DNA from 3 places in the Lysinibacillus sp. NPDC059133 genome. Region 2 is predicted to be linked to each of the others. Evidence: riboswitches for the same ligand, from Rfam matches in the RefSeq annotation. Region 2 holds a riboswitch; each other region holds the start of a gene.

Region 1 (9,968 bases), on a different contig from region 2:
GGAGATGCGGATACGAAGGCATTTGTGGAACAGCTTCCATATTTCAATAAACGTGTCTAAAGATAGGGTCACTGAAAAACATCAGTGACTCTTTTTTATATTGATGAAAGCTATTTTCTCTTGACGGATTAACCATTGTCATAAGAGAAGAGTTCATGTTTTGAGCGCTAGTAGATAGGAGTAAAAAAATTCCGATTTGTGGCACTGTTATTGTTCGCGATCGAATGAACATAGTATTAGATGTGGTATTACTTCTTGTTAAAAAGACGTCTATCGCACCGCTTAATGGAAGTTAATATTAGTGATTTTATTTGTTGATTATAGATACATGAATACACTATAGTGAAATAAAAGATTATCACCGTAACGCTGATTCGACTCAGTGTATGAAATAGAGAAAAAGGAGTTGAAGAGCATGTTTACATTTACAGATTTAAATGGTTTACAAGTGGATTTAAGTTTTAAAAGAGGCGAATTGGCCATTGAGCCTAAGCATGTACTTGTTTTATTAAAGCATGAAAATAAGTGGTTATGTACAATTCATAAACGCCGTGGTGTAGAGGTTCCGGGTGGAAAGCAAGAACCTGGCGAAACATTGGAGCAGGCAGCAATTAGGGAAGTATTCGAGGAGACTGGTGTTCATGTAAAAAACCTTAGATGGTTTGCTGAATACGCCGTTCATGATGACATCTTATTTTGTAAAACGGTCTTTACTGCACAGTTTGCGGGGCAGGAGGACGTTGATTTTGATTTAGAAACTTCAGGAATGACTTGGCTAACAGATGAAGAATTTACTAATCATCCAAATTTAAGCTTTCATATGAAGGATGAAGGTATGCAGAAAATGCTGGAGGAGTTGAAGCATTATGACCAATGGTAAGATCGTTGGAAAACGTCCTTATCCTTCGCCTAATCCAGCTATTCGTTTAACGGAAATCACGTATATGTCACAGGGTATACGTGTGAAAGGATTACTAGCGGAGCCTAAGGCAGAAGGTACATATGATGGCTTTTTATATTTGCGGGGAGGCATGCAAAGCATTGGCATGGTTAGACCTTCGCGTGTCGCACAGTTTGCAGCTCAAGGCTTTATTGTTTTTGCTCCATATTACCGTGGTAATCGAGGTGGAGAAGGTCGAGATGAGTTTGCAGGAGCTGATCGTTATGATGCTGTATATGCAGTAGACGTGCTAAAACAGTTCTGTAATGATAATATCCATGTCTTTGGCTTTTCACGTGGTGGTATTATGGCACTTTGGACTGCAATCTTGCGTAGAGATATTACCTCTATTGTGACATGGGCCGGAGTATCTGATGCAACAGCTACATATTGGGAGCGAACAGATATGCGCCGGATGATGAAGCGTGTTATTGGAGGGACGCCTAATCGTGTACCAGAGGCTTATGATGCTCGAACACCTCTATTTGAGATAGAGCACATTACAGCTCCAGTACTTATTATTCATGGCTATCGTGATGAAAATGTAGATATTGAACATGCAAGACAGTTAGAATTTTATTTGAAGGATGCCAATAAAACATTTGAAACATGGTATGATCTTCGCTATGCTCATCAGTATCCACCGGTCAAAAATAGAGAAACAGTACATGCACTTTGCGAGTGGATGAAACGCCAATAAAATATTATGTTTTGAGAGGAGAGTATTGTTTGAAATACATAATAAGTAAAAGGCGCAAGATTATTATTGTAGGATTAGGATTGATGATAATCGCTTCCACTTTTGTTTATTATAAGTTTTTAACACCTTCAGCAGATATTCAACAATACAAGGAATATTACGCTCCAGAAACAAAGCAAAAAGCATTAAATCAAGATCGGATAAAGGTCACGTTTTTAGGAACATCATCTTTATTATTTGATGATGGCAGCACACAAATAATGATTGATGGTTTTATTTCTAGGCCGCCCTTATTAAAAATGTTGCCTTTTAGTACTGTAAAAACTGATGCAAATGCTGTAAATAAAGCCTTTAAGAAAATAGGAATTGATAATAATAAGCTCCGGGGATTGTTTATCGCTCATACACATTATGATCATGCGTTAGATTTAGCTTATATCGCTAAACAAACTGGGACGCATGTATACGGTTCAGAATCAGCAATTAATATAGGACTTGGTAATGGTATAAATATGAAACAGATGTCTGTATACGAAGTAAATACAGCTATGCAGTTTGGTGATTTTACTGTTACTGTCCTTCAATCGAAGCATTCACCAACCTTTGACGAAGGAGTAAAAATAAAAGAGCCACTTAAACAACCAGCAAAAGCTCTAGATTATCATGAAGATTCTTCATACGATTTCTTGATTACGCATCACAATAAAACATTCTTTGTTAAACCAAGAGCTAATTATATAGAAGGGGCATTAGATGACATTCATGCTGATGTTTTATTTTTAGGAATAGGAGTATTAGGAGCTCAAGATCAAGATTTTCAAAATATGTATTATGAGCAAACCGTGCAGAAAATACAACCAAAACTTATTATTCCAATACATTGGGACAACTTCAACAAACCTTTAACAGATGCTCTTGAAGCATTGCCTAAATTTGCAGATAACACAAAAAAAGGATTAGATTTTATCATTCAGAGGACAAAAGCAGATAGAATTGATTTACAAATACTTCAAGGTTTCCAAAGCATTTATTTCTAAAAATTGCAGGGGAATGGATACAAATTTCATTTAGAGAGTTTACTCCATTTTGATTAACTCTTTTTCAAAATGGAGTTTTTTTGTTCGAAAACTGCTCGGGTAGACCTAAAAAACCGTTCAGGTGCTTTATGACAGGCACCTGAACGGTAGAAAAAAGACATTTACTCTACATATTTTGCTAAAAAGTTATTAATAGTTTCCCAATAAGAGTCACCAGCAACGCTTTCTGCACCACCATGTCCAGCACCTTCAACAATAAATTTCTCCTTCGGTACATTGGCAGCTTCATATACTTCATCTAGCATATCAGATGGAACAAATGTATCATTACTTCCATGAATGAATAGCATCGGTGTTTTCGATTTTGCTACTTGCTTGACGCTATCAGCTTCACCAAGTGTAAAGTCAGCTCTTAACTTCGTAACAATTGAAGAAAAGTGCATAATAGGAAATTCAGGTAAATTGAAGATTTCTTGCAATTGATAGGAGAATTCATCCCAAACTGAGGAATAACCGCAATCCGCAATAATAGCCTTAACATTGCTAGGTAGATCCTCTCCTGAGGCCATCATTACTGTAGCGCCTCCCATGGAAACACCATACAAAACAATTTCAGCGTTGTTATCAGAACTGATAACATTATTAATCCAAGAGACTACATCAAGTCGATCGTGCCAACCCATACCGATATAGTCACCCTCACTTTTTCCATGAGCCCTTGCATCAGGTACGAGAACATTATAGCCGGCATCATAAAAATGCTTAGCATACTTTGTCATTTGTGAACCTTCAGATGAATATCCATGGAAAACAATTGCCCATTTATTTGTTTCGTTTGTATTTTTTAGCGTATAGGCATGTAATTTCAAATTATCGAAAGACTGTATATAAGAGTCCTTGTAATTCTCTTTAAACCACTTCTCACTCTCTTCTTTTTCTTTAGAATCCTTAGGAATAACCGCAATAGAATTGTGCGGAGCATTAAACACATCTGATTTATCAGTATTAGGATTTAAGGCGAAGTTATAAAAATAATTCCCTGCAAAAAATCCAGCCACAACAAACAAGACTAATAGAAGACTGACAATGGTAATAATCACTTTATACTTTCTTTTCATATATTTCCCCCTAAAACTACTATTATGAATTATACACAAAGTTACTAATATGAAAAGTAGAATTTTCTAATAGGGGAATATAAAAAAGGGAACGACCTTAATTGTTCCCTTTGCATGTTGTTGAAATACATGAAATTAAGGTGTCTTAAAGTATGGCTCTTCGGCAAAACGAGGGAGTTGATTTCCGTTCCGACTGTAGCTCACAGGAAAGCGAGTAACATGGAATGGAAATCACCCTCATTTAAAGCTCCAAAACATTCTCAAAGATTTGCTTGACCATTTTGTTTTTCAACACAAAAAAGGGAACGACTGAAATCGTTCCCTTTGCTTAATGAATTATTTTAATGGACCGCCAAGTTTAGTGATAGCTTCAGAAACATTTGAGAATTTCTTGAAGTTATCGTTGAATAAACCAGCAAGTTCAGCAGCTTTTTTATCATAAGCAGCTTTGTCTGCCCATGCATCACGAGGATTAAGCACTTCTGTTGGTACACCTTCAATAGAAGTTGGAATGTTTAAACCGAATACTGAATCTTGAATTGTTTCAACATTAGCTAATTTGCCATCAATTGCAGCACGTACCATTGCACGAGTGTAAGAAAGCTTCATACGGCTACCAGTACCATATTCGCCACCAGTCCAACCAGTGTTCACTAAGAATACTTGTGCACCGTTCTCGTCAATTTTTTGACCTAACATTTCAGCATAAACTGTTGCTGGAAGTGGAAGGAATGGAGAACCGAAGCAAGTTGAGAATACTGGTTCTGGCTCTGTTACACCACGTTCTGTACCAGCAAGTTTAGATGTGAAACCGCTTAGGAAGTGGTACATTGCTTGCTCTTTTGTTAATTTACTGACTGGAGGTAATACACCAAATGCATCAGCTGTTAAGAAGATGATTGTTTTTGGGTGACCTGCAACCGATGGATCAACAATATTTTCAATGTATTGAATTGGATAAGCTACACGTGTATTTTCTGTTAATGAACCATCATCATAGTCACAAACTCGAGTTTCTGGATCAACAGCTACGTTTTCTAGAACAGAACCGAAGCGGATTGCGTTGTAGATTTCTGGTTCTTTTTCAGCAGAAAGGTTAATTGTTTTTGCATAGCAACCGCCCTCAATGTTGAATACACCATTATCAGACCAACCGTGTTCATCGTCACCGATAAGCTTACGGTCAGGATCAGCTGATAAAGTAGTTTTACCAGTGCCAGATAAACCGAAGAATAATGCAACATCACCAGCTTCACCAACGTTTGCTGAGCAGTGCATTGAAAGGATGCCTTGTTGTGGTAATAAGTAGTTCATAATACCGAAAATAGATTTTTTGATTTCACCAGCGTATTCAGTACCACCGATTAGGATAATTTTCTTTTCAAGTGATACAATGATGAAAGTTTCAGAGGCTGTGCCATCAACAGCAGGGTCTGCTTTAAAGTTAGGAGCTGAGATAACCGTGAAGTCAGCAACATGAGAAGCTAATTCTTCTGCAGTTGGACGGATAAATAATTGATGAGCGAAAAGATTGTGCCAAGCATATTCATTGATTACTTGGATGCTTAATTGTGAATCTTTGTCAGCACCAGCAAAGCCTTTGAATACGAATAATTCGTCACGTTCTTTTAAATATTTTACTACTTTTACATATAAGTTATCGAACACTTCAGAAGAAATTGGTCGGTTAACTTTGCCCCAGTCAATTTTATCCTTTGTGCTATCTTCTTCTACCGTATATTTATCTTTAGGTGAACGACCAGTGTATTTGCCAGTTTCTGCACGAACTGCGCCATCTACTGTTAACATAGCTTCACCACGAGAAGTAGCCTTTTCAGCTAATTGTGGTACTGAAAGTTGAACATTAATGTTACCGCCGCTTAATAATTCCTTCAGTTCGTTTGCAATTTCTACTGAATTCATCGATTAAATACCATCCTTTTTTATAGTATTCCCTAGAGTTTGAGGGAGATTTTCTTAATTTCAAAAATAGTATAACACAATTGCTTAAATAATCTATACTAATTCAGAAATTATTTTTCAGATTTTATTACTTTTCAAGAAAACGACAAAAAGTAAATTGATTCGTTTTGATAATGCTTTTTACCCTATATAATAAGTGATCAAACAATCACTTTCGACACAGCAAAATTGTGTTTAGAAGCTTTTGGCTAACATGAGGTTCGCACAGGATGTGAAGTTTTTAGCTTGGTTTTTATTAGTTGGAGCTTGTCTTCGGCTGAAAAGGGGCTACAATCATATTCATCCACCACATGTTCTGTAGCTGACGCTTTGCTTTCGCTACAAAATGTGCTGTAAAGGGTTACACATATGTTAACACATGATGGGAGGTGGAGAATAGGGATTATTTTGTTTCAATTTACAGCATAATCCAAATTAGTTTCTTTATAATCCCGCACTTTCTTTATATAAATACAATCAATTATGCCGATTCCGGGATATCTGCCGGAAGCTTTAGGCCAACAATTGTTTTTTGCGCGAAAGCGTAGTGCTAACGCTTCGCTTTCGCACAGGACGTGGCGTTCTTATACTGAGTTCCTCTATTTCATCGGGTGTTTGGACATTAGCTGAAAGAGGTTAAAAATATTTGACAACGTTCGACCTTTTACGTATTATGAGATATTGAACGGATACTCTTATCCCGAGCTGGTGGAGGGTCAGGCCCTATGAAACCCGGCAACCTGCATGAACCATTTCACACATGCGCTGGTGCCAACCTGATGCAAGGGGAAACCCCTTGAACGATAAGAGTGAAAGGTTACGAAGTCATTATTCCTTTCCTCATGTTAAGTAAGCGTGAGAAAAGGATTTTTTTATTGTTAAAAACGAATGTAAAGGTAAGTATATAGTCCTTTCCTTATTATAATGACGGATCTTTCGAAATCTCGTGTTAAAAGCAACAGTTGTTTATTTGTGCGAAAGCGTAGTGCAACGTAGCGACAGCCACAACAACGGCTTAAGAGTTCAATCTATAGGAGCGGGCTTGACATGGGTAATGAGTACCGTATTAATTCGCAAGTATTATTTGTTAAAGTAATAGGAGGAAAACCAAATGACAAAACGTCGACTGTTTACATCAGAGAGTGTTACTGAAGGACATCCAGACAAAATTTGTGATCAAATCTCGGATGCCATTTTAGATGCTATTTTAGCAGAAGATCCAAACGCACGTGTAGCGTGTGAAACAACAGTAACAACTGGCTTAGTATTAGTAGCAGGAGAAATTACTACTTCTACTTATGTAGATATTAAAGGTATCGTTCGTGATACTGTAGCAGAAATCGGTTATACACGTGGGAAATATGGCTTTGATGCTGAAAACCTAGCAGTACTTGTTGCTATTGGTGAGCAATCACCTGATATTGCTCAAGGTGTTGACCAAGCATTAGAGGCGCGTGAAGGCTCTATGACAGACGCTGACATTGAAGCAATTGGCGCAGGTGACCAAGGTTTAATGTTCGGTTATGCATGTAACGAAACACCAGAGCTTATGCCATTACCAATTAGTTTAGCGCATAAATTGGCTCGTCGTTTAACGGAAGTACGTAAATCTGGTGAACTAGCATATTTACGTCCAGACGGAAAAACACAAGTAACAATTGAGTATGATGAAAACAATGTACCAGTGCGCGTTGATACGATTGTCATTTCTACACAGCATGACGAAGAAGCTACACTTGAGCAAATTCAAGCAGACTTAAAAGAATTCGTTATTGCCCCAGTTGTTCCAAGTGAATTATTAGATGCTGAGACGAAATATTTCATCAACCCAACTGGCCGATTCGTAATTGGTGGTCCAAAAGGAGATGCTGGTCTAACTGGACGCAAAATCATCGTTGATACATACGGTGGCTATGCACGTCATGGTGGTGGTGCTTTCTCTGGTAAGGATGCAACTAAGGTAGACCGTTCTGCGGCATATGCAGCACGCTATGTGGCAAAAAATATCGTAGCAGCTGGTTTAGCAGATCGAGCTGAAGTACAACTAGCTTATGCGATTGGTGTTGCTCAACCTGTATCAATTGCTGTTGATACATTTGGGACAGGAAAAGTTACGGAAAGTGAAATTGTAAAATGGGTACGTGAGCTATTTGACCTACGCCCAGCGGGGATTATTAAAATGCTTAATCTTCGTCGTCCAATTTATAAGCAAACTGCAGCATATGGTCACTTCGGTCGTACAGACTTAAATGTACCTTGGGAACAAACAGACAAAGCTGACGCATTAAAAGAAAAAGCAGGTTTATAAACTATTCAGCTAAAGCAATAAAGTGGCTGAAAAAATATTTTAAGATACTATTACAGAAAGGGGCTCAATATCTAATGCCCCTTTCGCTGTTTTTAACGAAAAAAATAAGCTCCTACTCATAATCGTGTATGGCTCGGTTGTCCAAGGAAACGCGGAGCTGCTTTGATGTAGTTGAAATAACTATTTATTTTTTGGTTGAAGAGATTTATAGTATTGACCTTTTTCTACATATTCACGTATGATGCGTTCCATATCTTCTTTATCTTCATCATTTAATTCTCTTACAACTTTTGCGGGACGCCCTAATGCTAAGCTATTTGGAGGAATGACTTTGCCTGGAGGTACAAGACTACCCGCCCCAATGAATGCACCCTCTCCAATCTCCGCTCCGTCTAATACTATAGAGCCCATACCTATTAAGGCTTTTTTACGAATCGTACAGCTATGTAAAGTTACTTGATGTCCGACTGTTACTTCATCTTCAATAATTAGTGGATATTTAGGGCTTTGATGTAAGCAACAGAGATCTTGAATACTAACCCTTTTTCCGATAATTGTCGGTGATACATCCCCTCGAATAACGGTGTTAAACCAAATGGTTGTTTCAGCACCTATTGTAACGTCGCCAGTAACGGTTGCATAATCGGCAATAAATACAGACGGATCGATATTGGGTGTTTTACCTTTAAATGGATAGATCATGAGAATCGCCTCTTTTCTTTCTATGATGTAATATTATCGTATCAAATACGCAACTTGATGGAAATATTAAATTAAAATGAGCTAGATATTTCGTTATAATCATTGTGTAATTATTTTTTTAGGAGGACTATGTAAAATGTGGAAATGGGAAGCTGATGGACAAGCAAAGGCTGTGGTTGCTATTCTTCATGGTGCATATGAAAATCACCGCTGGTATGCATGGCTAATAGAAAAACTAAGATTGGAAGGCTTCCACATAGTCATGGGGGATTTACCTAATCATGGAGTAAATACAGGGTTTTCAAGTGTTCACGATGAAGATTTTAAAGAATACAACAAATATACAAGGCATTTAATGGAGAATGCTTTTTCGTATAATTTACCTGTCTTTTTAATAGGACATGGGCTTGGCGCGACACTATTGCTACATACCGTGCAAAAACGAAAATATGAATGCGCAGGGATTATTTTAACTTCACCTTGGCTTCATTTAAAGCTATTGCCAGGTAAACTATCAAATGCTTTAACTAGTTTAAGTGCCCTGACTGCGAATGTGAAGCTGACCCATGAAATTACTTTAGAATCATTAACGCGCAGTGTAGAAGGTAGAGATGAGATGAAGGATGAGGTTCCTTTTTCGTCCGTTGTTTCAGTGAAATGGTATCGAGAGCTACAACAAATGATGCGTAATTTAGTGTTATTGCCTAAGGCTGAATTCCCTAATATGCCGATGTTAGTTATGACAGCTGAAAAAGATAAAATTACTGAAACTAAACAAACACGTAATTGGCTTCATCAGATGGAATTTACAGAGTTTCAATTCAAAGAATGGGCAAACTGTTATCATAATCTATTTCATGAAGTAGAGCGTGACGAGATTTTTGTTTATATACGTGATTTTATTAATAATGCTCTTCGAAGAATTGGCTATATAATTAAGTAGTAAATGACCCTCCAATTAACTAGAAAATTACTAACTTTTTGTTACTCGAATATAATGTTGTAATTTTCTGAAAAGTGTAATACTATAATGTCTTGAAGTTACATTTTTTCAAATTGGAGGGGTAAAATGGAAACAATCGTTGGGAAAATTAATGAAATCTTATGGGGACCGTGGTTTATTTATGGTATTTTGCTAATTGGGCTCTTCTTTTCAATCATTACACGGTTCCTACAAGTCAGGCATATTAAAGATATGTTT
Region 2 (9,968 bases):
ATACTTAATGTACTTGTTGAAAAAGGGTTAGTACTGAAAGAAGAAACGGCAGATCAAACGACATACTCTTCCATTCCTGTCGCTGTATTTTTACAACAAATTCAGCAACGTTGGCAATCGAATTTCACGTCGATAAGTGATCAATTAGAAAAATTAGAGGTAAAAGAGCAGGAAACGGAGCATAAGGTTGTCACGTTAAAAGGAAAAGAGGCAATCGTCAATTATTGTCAGTCGTTATTAAAAAAAGCGGAGAAAAAAGTACTATTATCAATGTGGGTAGATATGTATGAAGAATTGCGAGAAGATATACATGCGGTCGCTCAGCACATTCCGGTTCATGGTATTACATTGTATGTGGATGAAAATGTTGCAACCATTGACCAGCATCGCGTTACTCAATATACGAGGACAGCTTCCACGCCCCATTGGTTTATTCTGTCTGTAGATGGTCAAGAGATGATTTATGGTCACTCACCGTCAAATCAAGAAACGGCTTTTATTACAAATGATCCTGTTCATATCTATTTATTAGAGGATTATATATGGCATGACGTGCTTGTTAATCGACTGTTAAAGCGCGATGAGATGGAGCTTGAGGAATGGATTACGAAAGAACGTAAAGCATTTTTTGTAGAGTAAAATATTAAAAAGAATCTGCTCGCCATCATGTACATTACAGGATGGCGAGCAGACTCTTATTTTTTGTTAAATAGTATTTTTTATCTTAATAAAAAACTTTATCAACATTGTATTTAGCGCGGAATGAATTGATCGCGTATGTTTCGTAAATTTCACGTTCCATTGGATCTTCCACTTCATACACTTCAATTTTGAAAATTTCATTACGATGATTTTTCATCGGTGACACATTGTCCTCAAAATGCTTCTTAATACGTTGACGAATTTTACGAGCTTTACCGACAAATAATAGTTCGTTCTCTTCATTGTAAAATAAGAAAATACCACCGTTTTCACGTGTGATTTTATGGAAATCAATAAAACCATGGTACGGTGTGATTGGTACATCACCTGGCTTTAAATCTTGTTCGCGTTGGCGAATTACTAAATCTGGTTTTGGAAATTCAATTTTAATCAAACTATTCACGTTCCTCTCTGTTACTAAAGGTATATGTTAACATAATTACAGCTTGTTTACCATAAAATATGTAGACATAGTTTCAAGATTAGTGTTAAACAAATTACATCATGACATGCATGGTTAATAACAAAATATTCTATGTATTATTGATATTCTTAATTGTTCGTGTTACAATTCTTTTTAATTAAATAATCTTATCATGAGAAGTTGAGGGATTTGGCCCGATGACGCTTCAGCAACCTCTAACAAAAGTTAGAAAGGTGCTAATTCCAGCAAAGGATTTGTCCTTTGAGAGATAAGAGTGAACGTGGAAAAATCCTTCTCATTCTATCTCAAATGGAATGAGGGGGATTTTTTAATTTCATCGAAAAAGAAGACTTAATGAGCTTTGAACAGGGCCTGTGCATGGAGACTAAGGCCCAATTGATTTTAACTAGAGAGGGGAATGCAAGATGCCAATTAATATTCCAAAAAACTTACCAGCTGGAGAACATTTACGTGAGGAAAAAATATTCGTTATGGAAGAGGACAGAGCGAAAACTCAACAAATTCGTCCATTAAATATCTTAATTTTTAATTTAATGCCGGAAAAAGAAAAAACAGAGCTGCAATTACTACGTTTATTAGGTAATACACCGTTACAGGTGAATATTACATTTTTAAATACGGCTACACATGAATCGAAAAATGTTAGTAAATCACATTTGCAATTATTTTATACGACGTTTAATCAAATTCGTCATCGTCGCTATGATGGCATGATTATTACGGGTGCACCAGTAGAAAAAATGGCATTTGAAGAAGTGAACTACTGGCAGGAAATTTCAGAAATTATGGATTGGTCCAAAACAAACGTAACATCAGTCTTACATATATGTTGGGGTGCTCAGGCAGCGTTATACCATCATTACGATATCGGTAAAATTGAGCTTCCTGCTAAATGCTCAGGTGTATACTCTCATGTCATTACGGATTTAACGGTGGATTTAGTACGTGGCTTTAGTGATTCATTTACGGCACCACATTCACGTTATACATCCGTATCAATTGATGAAGTACTTAACCATCCTGATTTACGATTACTATCTTATTCAGAAGATGCGGGTGTTTTCATTGTGCAATCTAAGGATAATAAAAACATTATGATTACTGGCCATCTTGAATATGATGCGACAACTTTAGCGGATGAATATAGTCGTGATGTTGCGAAAGGATTAGATATTGAGGTACCCGTGAATTACTTCCCAAATGATGATCCAGGAAATGAACCGATTAATACGTGGCGTGCCCATACACATTTATTATTCTCAAATTGGCTGAACTACTATGTTTACCAAGAAACACCATACGAATGGGATTTCGTTGATCAAATTGAATATCATATTTAACTTCTTTCAGCGGGTGTCCAAATATCCGTTGCTGCCGCTGTCGCTACGTTTCACTACGCTTTCGCACAGTCAACACACGTTGCTGACGCTGCGTTAGCACTCCGTACGCAATTATGCCGAGGCATAATTGATTAATGTTCAATAGCAATTAAAAATGATGACCTTGATATTTTAGGGTCATCATTTTTTACTTTACTATGTTCCCGACTGGGCGCTTTCCTGAGGCGTCCGATGAGCCGCTCCGCTTCGCTGCAGGGTCTTATCTGTGACGCGTGACGCTGGTCCCTGAAGAGTCGCCCAGTCTCCACTCTAATCAACAAATGTCACGCACAACTTTTGGTGATGAACCACATTGCTGTTAATTGTCTGGCGATTTTCCATTCTTATCACTATTTGGAGTATTGCCGGTATCGCTATCATTCTGTGTAGTATTACCGGTATCGTTGTCACTCATACTTTTAGGAGCATTTCCGCCATTGTTGCTATTTTCACTTTGTGTAGGCTTTTCGGCATTACTGCTACTTTCATTTTGAACAGCGTTTTCGTTATTGTTACTTTCACTTTGAGAAGCATTTCCGCTATTACTGCTATTTTGACTCTGAGAAGAATTTTGGCCATTGTTATTACTTTCATTTTGAGAAGCATTACCACCATTGCTGCTATGTTGACTCTGAGAAGAATTTTGGCCATTGTTACTACTTTCATTTTGAGAAGCATTACCACCATTGTTGCTATTTTGACTCTGAGAAGAATTTTGGTCATTGTTACTACTTTCATTTTGAGAAGCATTACCACCATTGCTGCTATTATGTTGACTCTGAGAAGAATTTTGGTCATTGTTACTACTTTCATTTTGAGAAGCATTACCACCATTACTGCAATTTTGACTCTGAGAAGAATTTTGGCTATTGCTACTACTGTCACTTTGTGTAGCATTTCCGTTATTACTACCATTTTCATTTTGTGTATTACTACTACATTGCGTAGTATTTCCTTGATTCCCATTAATTTTACGAATCATCGCGACAAGTAATAAAACTAATGGTAATAAAATCATGAAAACGAAGGAAAATATTGGCCATGTATCTCTATTGTAAATATCTGAATGAATGATATTAGGATGAACAATTTGTGAAATTCCAAGGATAATCATACCGAGTGGAAAAATGAGCGGTCGATGATTTTTAATTTTAAATATTTGTGCGATACCGATAACCGAAGCATAAAAATACATAAAAGTTCTAATATAAATTGAGATTATCCACATGGCGGCCATAATTACTTCAATACGCTGCAAAAAATTACCGATTGAAATTCTTTGAGCTAATGAATAGCTAGGAAATGTCCTAGCAGCTGTATTTTCGGGACCTAGGACAAGGATAGACAGTGCGATGATCAAAATTAAGGCAATTCCTCCAATAATTGTGCCAATGTAAAAACCTTTTTGTGCAGATTTTTGGACGTTAACTGCGGAAGGGAAAATCGTTAATAATACAACAAGCGGGAATGAAAAAAGACTTATAAATCGAATCATACTAAAGAATACTGATTTTTTTGGTGTTTCCATTATTGGCTGTAAATTTTCAATCTGGATGGATGGTGAAATGAAAATTACAAAGAAAATGAAAATTAGGGCAAATATTGGAAACAGTATTTCTGCAGAACGAGCAAAAACTTCAATTCCTAGAAATGCAGCATAAATAATGATAATACTGAACATAAATGCAAAGGCCATTGTAGGTGTTTCTGGCATTATTTCCGTTTTCATGAAAATTCCAATGAAATATAATAATTCACCGGCAGAAAGTAAGGATATAATTATAAAGCAAATTGCAGTAATTTTTCCGAAAAAACGACCTAATATCTTTTCATTAGCCTCTACAAATGTAAGGGTAGGTGTTCTATTTCCTAAAGCAACGAAAAGCTTTATTATGGGCAAACTTAAAACGACACCAATGATCGCTGCAATCCATGCATCTTGCTTTGCTTCGCTTGTTACACTTGCAGGGATAATTAAAATGGCTGTGCCAATTGAAAAGAGAAGGGTAATGATCATAAATTGTCTTGAACTAATTATTTCTTTTTCCATCATGAACGATACCCCTTTTCTTAACATAAAGTTGCCTTATTATTTTGTCAGGGAGACGATTAAATCTTTAATTGGTGAAAAAATAAAGGTAATTAAGTCTAGTGGGCTCGGAATTTTGAGCCTTAATGAGACCGCAATATTTAATGCAGCACCTAGCAATAAAAAAATCGAAAAAATAACGATCGTTTTCGTTTCTTTATTTTTTTTTAATGTTGGAATGAAGGCAAAGGCAATACTAGCAGAAATGATTAGAATGAATATCGTCATAATCATGGCTTATTCTCCCTTCGTCTTATTCACTAATGAGTTTTCCATCGTCCCTAATCCTTGTGTGTTCACATGTACTTCAACTTTAACTGGTAGCTCTTGAAATATAGTTAGCCAGTCTTTTTTTATTTTTTTCCACTCTTTAGGATTTGTGCGATGAAGTGCTGCACCAAATCCAAAAATATCGACCCGATAATTTTGCTGAACTGTACTGATTGTTTTTTCGATTCGTTTTTTAATAAGTTCTTCCGTTTTTTTATTGATGTTTAGAATCGATTTTTCTTTAGTAAGATCTATATTACATTCAACTTCTCCGACATTTTGGCTAACATCTATAGAAACATTGATTTTAGGAGCTCCTTTTTCAAATTTACCTTTTATTTTCGTCTTTGAGTGCGTAATTTCAGTTGATAACGTACCTCCCTTAGGGCAAGCAAGAATTTCAATGGTACTTTCTATTTTGTCCATTAAAAAACCGAGGCTTCTACTCTCATCTTCCGTTAAAAGCCCAATGAATTTATCTTCTTTAAATACAGCTAAGCCCGTATACCTCAATAGCACAGGAGATTTCGATCTTTTAACATTCGTTTGTTCCATTCCAACATTTTTATCCCCATGGATTTCAATGGCAGACATGACTACACTTTTTTCTTTGTTATTTAAAGTATTGATTAATTCATCAATTTTAATGGATTGAGTTGTACCCCAAGATTTCTCTGATGTTTTAAGAGATTTTAGCATTTTATTTGCTGGTACTTTTTCGATAGGTGTTAATACATTTAAAACTTCATCGGCAGTCGCGTCATGAGCAACGATGACATCGAAATCATTTCTGAATTCATGATCTCTTGAAATTAAATCTAATGGCTCGCTAATTCCTTCTTTTGCTAATTCATCACCGAGCACAACTATTTGTAGATGAGAAAAATAAAGTTTTCTAGCAGTTACTGTTGTCATTTTTCTAATGGCCTCAAATACCGTTTTACCTTTTGCCTGGTAAGTGATCACTGGTGATCGTCCTGAAGTAGGCTGTTTGGTGGAGATTTCACCAGTATCTACAACTTGAACAGTTATCTCAAATTCATGATCTACTTTATCTATTCCTAATGCAGCGACAATCGCTAATTCATTGAGTTCACGCTTACTCCAGCAACCACTTAAAAGTAAAGTAAGAATCATTAGTAAACATATTGCCTTACATTTTGCCATGGTGCATTCCTCGTTTACACATTTGATTGATTCCTTTTTTTCGTATTAAAATATTTATGACCTCTGACAGTATTTTTTTGACTAATTAAGCGTGGTCGAGTCAATAAAGCTCTACGCGGGAACAACACTAGTGCATCTTTTTGATCCTGTAAAACTAATGGACCGAACGGACTTAAATATGGAACACCGAAAGTTCGTAGGCTACATAAGTGCAGGATGATGATCATAAGTCCAAACATAAGACCAAACAATCCAACTATTGCTGATACAATCATTAATGGGAAACGAAGCGCACGAACTGTATTGGATAAGCCATAGGCAGGGAACAAGAAGCTACTAATGGCTGTTAGTGCCACAATAATGACCATTACGGCTGAAACAATTCCTGCTTCTACGGCTGCTTGACCGATCACTAATGTTCCAACAATGGATACTGCTGGTCCAATTGTTCTTGGCATTCGAAGACCTGCTTCTCTTAACACCTCAAAGGCAAGCTCCATAATGAGTGCCTCTACAACGGCAGGGAAGGGGACTCCTTCTCGTTGAGATGCAATACTTATTAGCATAGGAGTTGGTAGCATTTCTTGATGGAAGGTGGTGATCGCTATGTAAAGCGATGGTGCCACCAAGGCTAAGCTAATTCCAAAAAATCTCAAAATGCGGATAAGAGTACTAATCATCCAATGTTGATAATAATCTTCAGCAGACTGTAAAAAGGATGTAAATAGGGCCGGTACAATTAGGACAAACGGTGAACCATCCACTAAAATAGCAATTTTACCGTCTAATAGTTCACCAGCAATAACGTCAGGTCGTTCAGAATTATAAACTGTAGGGAATATAGTGGATTTAGAGTCTTGAATAAAATCTTCGATGTAGCCGCCTTCCAAAATACCATCAATATTAATACGATCTAATCGGGCAAGAACCTCTGCTACTATTTTGTCATTCGCAATGCCATTTATATACATAACGGCAACTTCCGTTTTTGTTACTTCACCGATAATACGGGACTTGATCCAAAGATTCGGACTTTTAATTTTTCGACGGATAAGGGCCGTGTTAGTTCGTAACGTTTCCGTAAAGGATTCCCTTGGACCTCTAATGACCGATTCTGTCGATGGCTCCATAATGGCTCTATCTTTTGCACCTTTTGTACTTGTTACGATACCCGTTGAAGATTCATCTAATAAGATGACCGTATCACCATTTAAAATAGAGTTGTACAGTGCTGAAAAATGGAAAATATCATTCACATCGCCGACTGTTAAACAAGAATCTTTTAAATATCGAATAATCTTTTCTATTTCTGAATCTTGATTATCTTCAATAGCAAGCATTAATTTATCAATCACAGCATTAGAAATGCTTATTTTATCGGATAAGCCATCTACATAGATGATCGCCATCGTATATTGTTCTGCTTTTCCAATGATCACTTCTCGTATGACAAGGTCATTACTATTCCCGAGTGTGTTTTTAATCATCTTCAAATTTTGAGAAAGAGAACTATACAGTTGGTCATTGTTTTGGGAGGTATCGGCAATTTTAGAAATAGACATGTTTTTTCCTCCTCAAGTTTTTACATAAATATAGAATGTGCAACTTTGAGAGAAGATAAACCAAAATTAGAAGTGAACTCATATAAAAAAGCAGTGTTCCCTTCGTCTAACGAAAGGAAACACTGCTTTATTTTTTATACTCATATTTTAATTCGTCATTTGTAGCATCCACATCTACATATAAATCGTGATCATTGAAAAACCATAAATCTTTTTCATCTATATAGTAGATAACATCGTCAATCACTGTCTTTACACCAATTTCGATTGGTTCTTCACGTGTCATACCAAGAGAAAAGCCTTCATGAAAAGGACTGGAACCACCATATCTAGCATAAAAACGAATAGTATCTCCGGATTCTACTTCCATCTCTTGTTTGAACCATTGTAGTGCTTCATCTGTTAGTACGATATTCATTAGAATGTTCCTCTCCTCGTTACAGCCATTTCACCTTTGGCTCGGTACCATTTTTAATGCGGGCAATATTTGCTCGGTGACGGTACATGATAAAAGTAAATAAACATGCTACTAAAATACCTAACGCAAAATCGCCTGTAACAAAATAATATACGATTGAATAAATAAGTGCTACTAAAGCGGCAATCATCGAAGTTAAACTTACAATTTTCGTTATTTTTAATGTTACAATAAAAGCAATAAATAATAAGACAAATAGAGGCCATGAATATCCTAAGAGAACGCCTGCTGATGTTGCCACCGCTTTCCCTCCGCGGAAACCTGCAAAGATAGGGAACATATGCCCAATAACGGCTACTAGTCCAAGAATTAGCGAGTGAATGGAGACTTCAGAGAATACAGGAAGAGCTACAAGTAATACGGCTGCTGTACCTTTTAAGACATCCATAATCGTTACGACGATTCCTGCTTTTTTTCCTAAAATACGAAATGTATTTGTCGCACCTAAATTACCGCTTCCGTGTTCACGAATATCCGTTTTATAAAAAATTTTGCCTACCCATAATCCAGAAGGTATAGAGCCGATTAGATAAGCACATAAAATAATAAGTCCATTTAGCATAGCTGGACTCCTTTCATCCATAGATTATTACTTGGTACTAATAATATGTAATAAATATTTTACACTTTTTCTCTACAATCTACAATGTCATGAAGGAGATTTCTTCGTGTATCTTGAATTCATTATAAAAGATAACTATTTTTCAAGGATTTTTATATGTAGTTTAATATATGTTAGGCTTTTTGACATGATTCATGTTGGTTGCAGGTTGCATGAAAGCCCTTTCTAAAAATATAGGTATAAAGGCAATTTTGTCAATCATCCATTCCTTTGGTAGAATAGAAGTCTATCTTTAATTTCTAGAGTAAGTTAGTATGAATTTTCTAATAGACAGAAGGAACCTATTAAGTACTGAATTGTATATTTTTCAGGGGATATTCAAATGCTTCTGTATGGAAGACCAAAACCTATAGCGATCGGTATCGTTTTGAAATGAGAGTAATGACCAGAAGATAGCCCTATGTTGTTTTATTTATGCAACTAATGTTTACGATCCTGCGTCAAGGGAATAGGATAGTTAGTAATACATATTAAAGCAACTATTGCAACTTTTTCTTTCAGTAAAAAGCTCAAAACGACAAAGCTGTGAGGAAATTTTAAAAATTTATTGGGTCTGTCACTAGCTATTGACAGGAAATGCTATTATTATTAGGAAGAGAACATAAATAGAACATGCGTTTTGTTTTTTGGAGGGGAATTTTTTGGCGAATAAACAGTCACCAAGCGTCTATAATGATGACGCCATTCAAGTATTAGAAGGATTAGAAGCGGTACGAAAACGACCCGGCATGTATATCGGTTCTACAGATGGCCGTGGACTTCATCACCTAGTATATGAAATCGTAGATAATGCGGTGGATGAAGCACTGGCTGGCTTTGGTTCTCATATCATTGTCCATATTCATAAAGATCAAAGTATCAGCGTTCGAGACTTCGGCCGTGGAATGCCAACAGGTATGCATAAGATGGGGAAACCCACTCCCGAAATTATCTTTACTGTCTTACATGCTGGTGGTAAATTCGGGCAAGGTGGCTATAAAACAAGCGGTGGCTTACATGGTGTAGGTTCTTCTGTTGTTAATGCTTTATCCACTTTTTTAGAAGTAACGATTCATCGGGACGGTAAAAAGTATCGTCAACGCTTTGAAAACGGTGGCCATCCTGTAACAACATTAGAAGAAATAGGACAAACAAAACAAACAGGAACACTTGTTCATTTTCTACCGGATGACACGATTTTCTCTGTAACAAAATACAATTATGATACGCTTGCAGAACGTTTACGAGAGTCAGCATTTTTATTAAAAGGCTTAA
Region 3 (9,968 bases), on a different contig from region 2:
CCCCGACAGTTTTACGAACTTCTTCTACTACAAGTTTGACAACATACTTTCTATACTCTGGGTGGATTTTTTATTGATTTAGTGAAATTATGACTATCATTGCTCGCTTTTACGTGTCCATTATTTATACTAACCTCGGAACTACAGGGTTCATTTGGAAAGTTTATTAATGCCAGTATTCTAGTGGGATAGATATTCTATTAAATAGGAAGCTACTTTTATTTGTAAAAAATAAAAGTAGCTCTTCATTTTTTTAAAGGTTCCTTCATATAATGCAAGGCATAAGATAAAGGGGGATCGAAATTGAACGGAAATGTGACCTATTATTATGGACACGCACTGACTGGGCAAGGAATTAAACATTTATATAAAGAAATGATGGATGAGGCAGAATTAGTTTATATTTTGCAGGGTGCACCGACGTTTAAAGGATCTGAGCTTCTTAAAGAGCTTGGGTATTTTTATGTGAAGCAGGGCTTTGCGGTGGAATGGTTTAAGCATGCTTTGTTGGAGGATGTTGTAGAGGCAGTGTATGTGCAAGGCTGTAATCGATTATTTGTATGGTCATCGGAGTGGGGGATTGAACCGACTTTTCTTGGCACAAAGCATCGGGTGATGTCATTTTATGATTGCTTAGAAGAAATCCAGCTTGAAAAGGTTGGTGAACAGCTTGCTAATACGATGACCGAACGAGAGTCATGGCGTGTGAAGTGTATTTCGTCGCTTACTAAAGCTATAGAGATTCATGATGATTGGGAAGTAGTCACACAGAGCTGTATGAACTGGGAGGCATTAAATGACCAGGTAGAACATTTAAAGACAGATGTTTTCCAATCGATTGTCTTAAACAAAACAGGTATGCGCACACATCGCTTACTCGGAACATTAACGCCGAGAGGGGCCGAAAATACAGTAGATAGTATAACGAAAAATGTAGCTCGAAGATTGATGATCAAAGGAAAACCAGGCACAGGTAAATCTTCGTTAATGAAAGGTTTAGCGGATGAAGCCAATGCGAGAGGGCTCGATGCACAAATTATTTGGTGTGGCTTGGATGCAAACTCTGTTGATATGGTTATTATCCCGGAATTAAATTTCTGCATCTTTGATAGTACGGAGCCTCATATCTTTGATCCACAGGACGGCAGACTAGGGGATGAAATTTTCGATATAGGGAAACATTGCGCAATTTCACAGGATGCAGAAGCTCAAATTGAAGATATTCGCGCAAAGTATAAAGAAGCAATGCAGGATGCAATGGGTTATTCGAAGCGTTATGCGGAAGCGGAGTATACAGTCCGTCGATTAATAGATAATTGTCTATCGTCATCTCTTTGGCGAGAAAAAACTGCCCCACTATTCGAAAGATTAACAAAGTAATTTTTCTTATAACATGCTTATGCTACACTAGGAGCTAGAAACAGTTTTCCTAGGAAAGGATGATACGCTTGTCAAAAGTATTGAATGCATTTTTAGATGAAAACCTACAAAACTTACATGAACAAGGCTTATACAATGAAATTGATCCAGTAGAGGGAGCAAACGGTCCCATTATTCAGGTACGTGGCAAAAATCTAATTAATCTATCCTCAAACAACTATCTTGGCTTAGCAACGAATGAAGATTTAAAGCGTATTGCCAAAGAAACAATTGAGACATACGGTGTGGGGGCTGGAGCAGTCCGTACGATTAACGGCACACTTGATTTACACGTAAAATTAGAGGAAAAGCTTGCTGAATTTAAAGGAACAGAGGCAGCGATCTCTTACCAATCAGGTTTTAACTGTAATATGGCAGCTATTTCAGCTGTTATGGATAAAAATGATGCGATTCTTTCGGACCAATTAAACCATGCATCGATTATCGATGGCTGTCGTTTATCACGTGCGAAAATCATTGCCTATAATCACTCAGATATGGACGATTTACGTGCAAAGGCAAAGGAAGCAACAGAATCAGGCTTATACAATAAAATCATGGTTATTACGGATGGCGTATTCTCAATGGACGGTGATATTGCAAAATTACCAGAAATCGTTGAGATTGCGAAAGAGTTTGATTTAATAACATATGTCGATGATGCGCACGGATCAGGTGTAACCGGTAAAGGAAAGGGCACTGTGAAGCATTTCGGTTTAGAAAAAGAAATTGACTTCCAAATTGGTACACTTTCTAAAGCAATTGGTGTTGTTGGTGGATATGTAGCAGGTAAGAAAAATTTAATTGACTGGCTAAAAGTGCGTTCTCGTCCATTTTTATTCTCAACAGCATTACCACCAGGTGATGTTGCTGCAATTACAGCGGCAGTGCAAATGCTGATTGACTCAACAGAGCTTCACGATAAGCTTTGGGACAATGGCGATTATCTAAAAGCGGGTCTTGCTAAGCTTGGCTTTAATATTGGTGCATCTGAAACGCCAATTACACCATGTATTATTGGTGATGAAAAGCTTACACAGGAATTTTCACGTCGCCTATTTGAAGAAGGCGTCTACGCTAAATCCATCGTTTTCCCAACGGTTCCAAAAGGCACAGGACGTGTTCGTAACATGCCTACAGCGGCACATACAAAAGAAATGCTGGACGACGCTCTAGCAATCTATGAAAAAGTCGGCCGTGAGCTAGGCGTTATTCAATAAAAAATTGGGCTGCCTCAATAGTGAGGTAGCCCTTTTTAACATTAGCATTAAAGTGAATTTTATAAATGATCCGATAAAATGATGAAACATTCCGATAAAATCTGAAATTGTTCCGATAAAACACAAATTTATTCCGATAAATCTCTCATCATCACTAAAAAGCCCTAATTGACGGCGTCTAAAAACATAAGTTTAGGCATTACTTTTAAACCCTTTAAATAAAAAATATATTTTTTTAATAATTACTGTAACTTTTATTAGACTTAATCGTACTAATTAATAGAATCTAAAACTAAGAGCAAAAATGATTAGTAAGATTCACTTTCGCGAAAAGACCAGGGCTCACTTTATTGCTGAGATCCTGGTCTTTTTGTATTTGTTTCTAAGAAATATTTTTAAAGCTGCTCTTACTCAAACAACAGCGATATCATTTTTTACTTCTTTCAGTAAATGTTTTGGTAGCGAAAGCGAAGCGTCAGCTACAAATGTTTTGGTTCTAACTACTTGTTTCATTTACTATCGACTCCATCTTCTTTCACCAATGTGATATCACGTAGTCCCTTTATAGATATTGCCCCCGCTAAAGCGATAGAGACTTTTAATTCATCATATAAATTCGTCATTACTTTTTCGACTCCTTGCTGTCCTTCTAATGCAAGTCCGTAGACGAAGGGACGACCAATGGCAACAGCATCTGCTCCTAAAGCGAGTGCCTTAAGAGCATCCATACCACGATACACACCGCTATCTAAAATAACAGGAATTCGTCTTTTTACAGCTTTCACAATGTCAGGAAGAGCATCAAGTGAACCAATTACGCCATCCAGTTGGCGACCACCATGGTTTGATACGATAATACCGTCAATGCCGTTTTCTATAGCTAGTTTTGCGTCTTCAGGATGTAAGATCCCCTTTAGTAAAATAGGGAGATTAGAACGGCGCTTTAATTCACGTACATTTTCCCAATTTAATGTCGGGTGGAAAATATTTTGCAACACGCCCTGTACATATGACTCAAATGAATCATCTGGTAAGGAAGCGGTAAAAACGGGGTCATTCATATAGTTTCCTCGTGCATATCCAAGCTTTAATGGCGAAAACTGATTGCGAACATCTTCTTCACGCCAGCCAAGCATGACTGTATCTACAGTTAAAACAATAGCCTCAAAACCAGCAGCCTCGGCTCGAGCGGCCATACTATAGGCAATTTCCTCATTTGTTGACCAATATAATTGAAACCATTTAGTAGCAGTGGGAGCTGTTTGTGCCACATCCTCAAGTGCATAGCTTGAAACTGTACTTTGAATATAAGGAATTTTTAACTGATCAGCTGCACGTGCAACGGCAAGCTCTCCTTCGTCATGTGCCATTTTGTTCATGCCAACAGGAGCAAATAAGAATGGCGTTGGATGTACTTTTCCGAACAGCTCAATCGATGTATCAATACTTGAAACATCCTGTAAAAAGCGTGGAATAATAGAGTATTTTTCAAAGGCTGCGCGGTTATTTCGTAATGTTTGCTCACCCCCAGCACCTGAACGGATATAGCCAAACGGACCAGCTTCCATTTTTTCTGCAACTGCCTTTTCTAAATCTGCAAAGCAAATAGGGAAGGGGGCCTGTGCATTTATATTTTTTAACAGTAGATCGCTAGGTGTTGTCTTTGTCATCGTAATCCTCCTACTAATCTTTCTTTAGTTTCACAGCAAAGCGGTTACCTATTGATTGAATAATCTGAACAAGGATGATTAAGATAAACACTGTCGCATACATCACATCGACCTCATAGCGTAAATGACCGTAACGGTATGCGAGATCACCTAAACCCCCAGCACCAACCATTCCTGCCATTGCTGTTGCTCCTATCAGACCGATTGTGGCAATTGTTAAGCCTAAAATAATGGATGGGCGAGCCTCACGTAGTAAGACATTCCAAATGATGTGACGACGTTTAATACCCATTGCTGTATAAGCTTCCACAACACCTGGATCAACTTCCAAAAGTGCCGTTTCCATAAGTCGCGCAATGTAAGGTGCTGTATAAACAACAAGCGGCACAATAACACCTTTTACACCAATAGTTGTGCCAACGATTATCTTTGTGAACGGTAAAATGAAGAATAGTAAAATAATGAACGGTACCGAGCGAATAATATTAATAAATAAATTGAAAAATTGATAGAGAAATTTATTTTCAAACGATTGTCCCGGACGAGTTAAAACGATTAAAAGCCCTAAAGGGATCCCGATTAAAATAGAAAAGAATAATGAAATCCCGACCATTTGGAACGTTTCGATAATGGATTTCCCGATAACATCTGACCAATCTGCAAAGAAGCTTTGAATGCTATTCATATAATTCGCCTCCTAATTCCTCAACGCTTACCCCATTTTCTGTAAAATATTTAAGTGCTTTTTCTACGATATATGCCTCACCGTGTAGATGCACGACAATATTACCGACAATGCCGTTTTTTAATTCAATGATATTGGCTGTTAAAATATTTGGTTGTACATCATAAACTTTGCTCACTTCTGCAAGTAAAGGTTTCCCGGTACTTTCGCCAAGGAATGTTAAACGAATAACACTTCCCGAAACATTTAATTGCTCGATAAGGGAAGGAGATAAATTACGTTGAGAAATGGTATTTAAAAATTTTCGTGTCGTTGGATGCTGAGGCTTCGAAAATAGCTCTATAGCAGAGCCATATTCCACAACTGTCCCTGATTCAAGAACGGATACATCATCGCAAATTTTTTGAATAACATTCATTTCATGTGTAATGAGTAAAATAGTGATGCCCAGCTCACGATTAATTTTCAAGAGAAGCTCAAGAATAGCGTCAGTTGTTTCAGGATCGAGAGCACTTGTCGCTTCATCACTGAGCAAAATCTCAGGCTCTTGGGCAAGAGCACGTGCAATAGCGACACGTTGCTTTTGCCCCCCAGAAAGCTGACTAGGGTAGCTATCTAATTTCTCTGTTAGGCCAACAATTTCTGCATATTTTGCAACGCGGTTTTTCACTTCAGAGTCGTTATAGCCTAGAAGTTTTAATGGTACCGCGATATTGTTGTAAACAGTCGCTGTTTTCAAGAGATTAAAATGCTGGAAGATCATCCCGATTTTTTGACGTGTTTTGCGAAGGTCGTTTAGAGAAAGGGAAGTAATATCTACATTGTCGATCAATACTTTTCCTGTTGTTGGACGCTCTAATAAGTTGACACAGCGTATAAGGGTACTTTTTCCTGCACCACTGTAGCCAATAACTCCATGAATTTCACCTTTTTTAACATGCAAGTTAATACCATCTACTGCTTTGACGATATCTTTTTTAGTTTTAAATTCTTTTGTTATATTTTCTAATTGAATCATACTGTGATATCTCCTTTCTAAGCCCTTCTATAAAGCAAGAATCTGCTAGTTTTCCGTAGGAGTCTCGCAGATTCTCGATTGTATGAAAGGTCCTTAATCGTCAATTACCAGCCCGGAATAACAGAACCTTTGAATTCTTCTTCAATAAATTTGCGTACTTCATCAGATTGATAAGCTTCAACGAACTTTTTGATTGTTGGGTCGTCTTCGTTTTCAGCACGGACTGCAATGTAATTCACATAAGGAGAGTCAGTAGACTCTAAAAGGATTGAATCTTTTTTAGGATTAATGCCAGCATCAAGAGCGAAGTTCGTATTAATAGCTGCTACATCTACTTCACTAAGCTGCTTCGGAATTTGTGCAGCTTCTAATTCAATGAATTTAAAATTCCTTTTGTTTTCTTCGACATCGCGAATAGATGCTGTTAAGTCTGCACCTTCTTTTAATTTAATGATGCCTGCCTCTTGAAGGACAAATAGAGCACGAGCCCCGTTCGTTGGATCATTTGGTAACCCGAATGTTGCACCATCAGGAACCTCATCGAATGATTTATATTTCTCAGAGTATATGCCCATAGGATTTAAAATTGTTTTTCCTACTGGCACTAAATCTGTTTTGTGATCTTTGTTAAATGCATCGAGGAATGGCTTGTGTTGATAACTATTTACATCAAGATCACCCTCGGCTAACGATGTATTTGGTAAAACATAATCAGAGAAAGTTTTTAGTTCAACCTCTAAGCCATTTTCTTTGGCAACTTTTGCAACAACCTCTGCAATTTGTTCGTGTGGACCAGAAGTCACACCCACTACAATTTTATTTTCATTAATAGCCTTATCTTGACTATCTTTACTGTCTTCTTTAGTACCGCAGCCTACTAATGCTGCTACTAATGTGAGACTCGCTAAACCTAATAAAAATTTGTTTTTCTTTTTCATGAAACATACCTCCAAAGTTGTTTTATCGGTAGTTAAAAATAAAAAAAACTCTCTTATAAACTAAGAGAGGCTCATGAAAAAACGTCCTCTCTTATCTATCAAACGATGATCGTTTGCAGGATTTAGCACCTTCCTTAAAAAAAGGAGGTTGCCGAGCTTCATAGGGCCAGTCCCTCAGCTACTCTTGATAAGAGATTTATAATATTTTTTTGTAAATCCGATAGAACTAATATAAATTATAGAATATAGTAAGTCAATCGAATTTTTAAAATTTTTTATTTTATTATAATATTTAGTTGAAAAAGAATCCGCTAGAAGTAGGGTTGGAGCAACAAAAAAAGATAGTGAAATAAAAAACTGTTCCCATAGCAAGTTTGTGCTAATGGAACAGTTTTTCGGGTAGAGTCTACTCAAGTAGGGGGATTGAAATGTTTATGAGCTAAATAAGTTTAATTTTTCAATTCTGCTAATCGCTTCACGTAAGCGGTCTTCGCTAACAAGTAAACCAACCCGTACATAGCCTTCACCATATTGACCGAAGCCATTGCCTGCAGCTACTGCGATATCAGCCTTGTCGAGCAATAAATCGGCAAATTGTTCACTCGTAAAACCTAATGGAACAGGGAGCCATGCAAAGAAAGAGCCTCTTGGTGCCGCTACTTGCCAACCAATTCGCTGAGCTTCTTCGATCAGGACATTTCGTCGACGCTCATAAGTTGCTCTTAACTTGTCAGTGCAACTCTGTGAAGCGGTAAGTGCAACTGCCGCCGCTTGTTGCACTGCGGGGAATTGACTACAAAATAGATGATCTTGAATAAGGTTAATGGCTGCAACAATATCGGGGTTACCAACTGCAAAACCAATGCGCCAGCCTGCCATATTATACGTTTTGGATAATGTATACATTTCGATACCGACATCTTTTGCACCGTCAGCTTGGAGGAAGCTGATAGGTTTATTGCCGTCAAATCCAATCGCTCCGTAGGCAAAATCATGTGCTACGATAATGTTGTGCTCTTTTGCAAAGCGTACTGTGTCCTCGAAAAATTCAAGTGTTGCAGTACCGCCAGTTGGATTATTCGGGTAATTCAAGTAAAGCAGCTTTGCCTTTTCTTTTACTGCATCGGATAAAGCATTATAATCGGGCAGGAAATGATTTTCTGCAAAAAGAGGCATGACTTCAAAATTAACATCGCCTAATACGACACCTGATAAGTAATCTGGATATCCAGGATCGGGTAATAGCATAGTATCCCCGGGGTTTAAAACGGCTAACGGTAACTCAACAAGACCAATTTTCGTACCACCGAGAATAGCTACTTCTGTGTCAGGATCAATGTCAACATTGTATTCACGTTTGTAGAAGTTTGCTGCTGCTTGGCGTAATTCTGCTATGCCACGAAATGGAGAGTATTTATGATTTTGAGGATTTTCTGCTGCCTCCTGTAATGCTTTAATAATGTGTGAAGGAGTGGGTTGGTCAGGATTACCTTGACCAAGATTAATAACATCACGCCCTTCAGCTAGAGCAGTGTTTACTTTTTGCACAAGTGCTGCAAAAAATTGAGTTGGAAGTTGCTGTAGTTTTTTTGAGAATTCCATCCATGTTCACCTTTTTCAGAATATAATAATTATTAAAGATATGAAGCAAATAGTATTACTTTTTTTACTAAATGTCTAGAGTCTTTTCAGTTAACTAAAAACTAAAAGAGACCCGATTATATTTATGAGGTGAAAAAATTGAACAAAGTCTCATATTTTATCGTCAATGCTTTTACTACAGAACTTTACAAGGGAAATCCCGCAGCAGTCTGTTTACTTGATTCAACAATACCTGAGTCGACCATGCAGAAAATTGCTCAGGAGATTCCCGTACCAACAACAGCTTTTGTCCAAAAGAAGGAGCATGATTTTTTTCTTAGATGGTTTACACCAGCAAAGGAAATACCGATTTGTGGACATGGAACAATCGCTAGCGCTTTTTTACTTTGGAAACAAGGAATTGTACCCGTCAATTCTTCGATTACATTCCAGACTGTAAGCGGCCCTTTGCAAGCAATTTGGTTGAATGAACTAGTTGAAATAACAATTCAAAAGTATCGGTTAGAAAAGATTGAATGTCCTTTGGAGCTTGAAGAATGGCTTGGTGTGAAACCAACATATGTCGGGAAAACAGAATTGGATTATATAGTGGAGCTAAGTCACGAAGAGTATATTGCAGATTTCAAAGCTGATTTTCATGCGATGAAACAGTTCCCGGTACGTGGTGTTTGTATTACAAGCCGTTCTAAAGATGAGGGGATTGATATTGTCTCAAGATTCTTTTCTCCAGCACAGGGTATTGATGAAGACCATGTAAATGGTTCCACTCATGGTGCGTTAGGACCTTACTGGTGTGAAAAGTTATCAAAAGAAAGCATTGTGAGCAAACAGCTTTCAAAACGTGGTGGGCTATTGTACGTTACACCGAAAATAAAAGATGTGGCTATTGCGGGTTCGGCAGTTCAAGTATTAAGTGGTGAAATATTAATCTAAATATTTGAGCTTAAACCATGGAAGTAAGGTTGATTTATTGTAGTATAAATACAGAACAGTACTGTCTAGAGGAGGAATAGTAATGAAGATTGGTTGTATTCAATTAAACGTAGGCTTTGGCAAAGTAGAAGAAAATTTTGCTCGCGCTGAGGACAAGATTCGTGAAGCGGCAAAACAAGGTGCAGAAATTATTGTACTACCGGAAATGTGGAATTCAGGCTATGCACTTGAAAAATTACCAGAGCTTGCAGATGTGGATGGAGAACGTTCGAAAGCATTTTTATCAGATTTAGCGAAAGAGCTTGGCGTACATATTGTTGGTGGCTCTGTTTCAACGAAGAAGGGCGATAAATTTTACAACACGATGTATACGTTTGATAACAATGGTGAGTTAGTAGGTGAATATAACAAGGCACATCTTTTCCGTTTGATGGACGAGCATTTATATTTAGAAGCAGGCGATGAAATGAATCGCTTTGCCCT

What was found. A riboswitch is a leader RNA that binds a small molecule or an ion and turns the genes downstream of it on or off. The one in region 2 is predicted to bind S-adenosylmethionine.
Region 1: another riboswitch for S-adenosylmethionine. It lies ahead of metK (methionine adenosyltransferase); the one in region 2 lies ahead of metA (homoserine O-acetyltransferase MetA).
Region 3: another riboswitch for S-adenosylmethionine. It lies ahead of ACFXN8_RS13455 (MetQ/NlpA family ABC transporter substrate-binding protein); the one in region 2 lies ahead of metA (homoserine O-acetyltransferase MetA).

The regions. Positions count from the first base shown of each region.
Region 1 covers NZ_JBHZDH010000060.1:18,970-28,937, forward strand. The annotation lists gene ACFXN8_RS22635 (transposase) at 1-60, shown strand, start outside; gene ACFXN8_RS22640 (NUDIX domain-containing protein) at 416-880, shown strand; gene ACFXN8_RS22645 (alpha/beta hydrolase family protein) at 864-1,640, shown strand; gene ACFXN8_RS22650 (MBL fold metallo-hydrolase) at 1,724-2,677, shown strand; gene ACFXN8_RS22655 (alpha/beta hydrolase) at 2,839-3,795, opposite strand; gene pckA (phosphoenolpyruvate carboxykinase (ATP)) at 4,132-5,718, opposite strand; SAM riboswitch class I at 6,450-6,567, shown strand; gene metK (methionine adenosyltransferase) at 6,869-8,065, shown strand; gene ACFXN8_RS22670 (gamma carbonic anhydrase) at 8,246-8,767, opposite strand; gene ACFXN8_RS22675 (alpha/beta hydrolase) at 8,904-9,710, shown strand; partial or broken gene ACFXN8_RS22680 (alanine/glycine:cation symporter family protein) at 9,837-9,968, shown strand, end outside.
Region 2 covers NZ_JBHZDH010000004.1:132,796-142,763, reverse strand. The annotation lists gene ACFXN8_RS04010 (TrmB family transcriptional regulator) at 1-639, shown strand, start outside; gene ACFXN8_RS04005 (nucleotide excision repair endonuclease) at 725-1,096, opposite strand; SAM riboswitch class I at 1,291-1,401, shown strand; gene metA (homoserine O-acetyltransferase MetA) at 1,552-2,487, shown strand; gene ACFXN8_RS03995 (GerAB/ArcD/ProY family transporter) at 2,846-4,579, opposite strand; gene ACFXN8_RS03990 (hypothetical protein) at 4,616-4,849, opposite strand; gene ACFXN8_RS03985 (Ger(x)C family spore germination protein) at 4,853-6,052, opposite strand; gene ACFXN8_RS03980 (spore germination protein) at 6,067-7,614, opposite strand; gene ACFXN8_RS03975 (HesB/YadR/YfhF family protein) at 7,742-8,032, opposite strand; gene plsY (glycerol-3-phosphate 1-O-acyltransferase PlsY) at 8,052-8,654, opposite strand; gene parE (DNA topoisomerase IV subunit B) at 9,356-9,968, shown strand, end outside.
Region 3 covers NZ_JBHZDH010000022.1:35,360-45,327, forward strand. The annotation lists gene ACFXN8_RS13430 (nucleotide kinase) at 304-1,380, shown strand; gene ACFXN8_RS13435 (glycine C-acetyltransferase) at 1,440-2,639, shown strand; gene ACFXN8_RS13440 (alpha-hydroxy acid oxidase) at 3,149-4,309, opposite strand; gene ACFXN8_RS13445 (methionine ABC transporter permease) at 4,323-4,994, opposite strand; gene ACFXN8_RS13450 (methionine ABC transporter ATP-binding protein) at 4,987-6,012, opposite strand; gene ACFXN8_RS13455 (MetQ/NlpA family ABC transporter substrate-binding protein) at 6,117-6,950, opposite strand; SAM riboswitch class I at 7,039-7,144, opposite strand; gene ACFXN8_RS13460 (pyridoxal phosphate-dependent aminotransferase) at 7,383-8,552, opposite strand; gene ACFXN8_RS13465 (PhzF family phenazine biosynthesis protein) at 8,691-9,485, shown strand; gene ACFXN8_RS13470 (carbon-nitrogen family hydrolase) at 9,568-9,968, shown strand, end outside.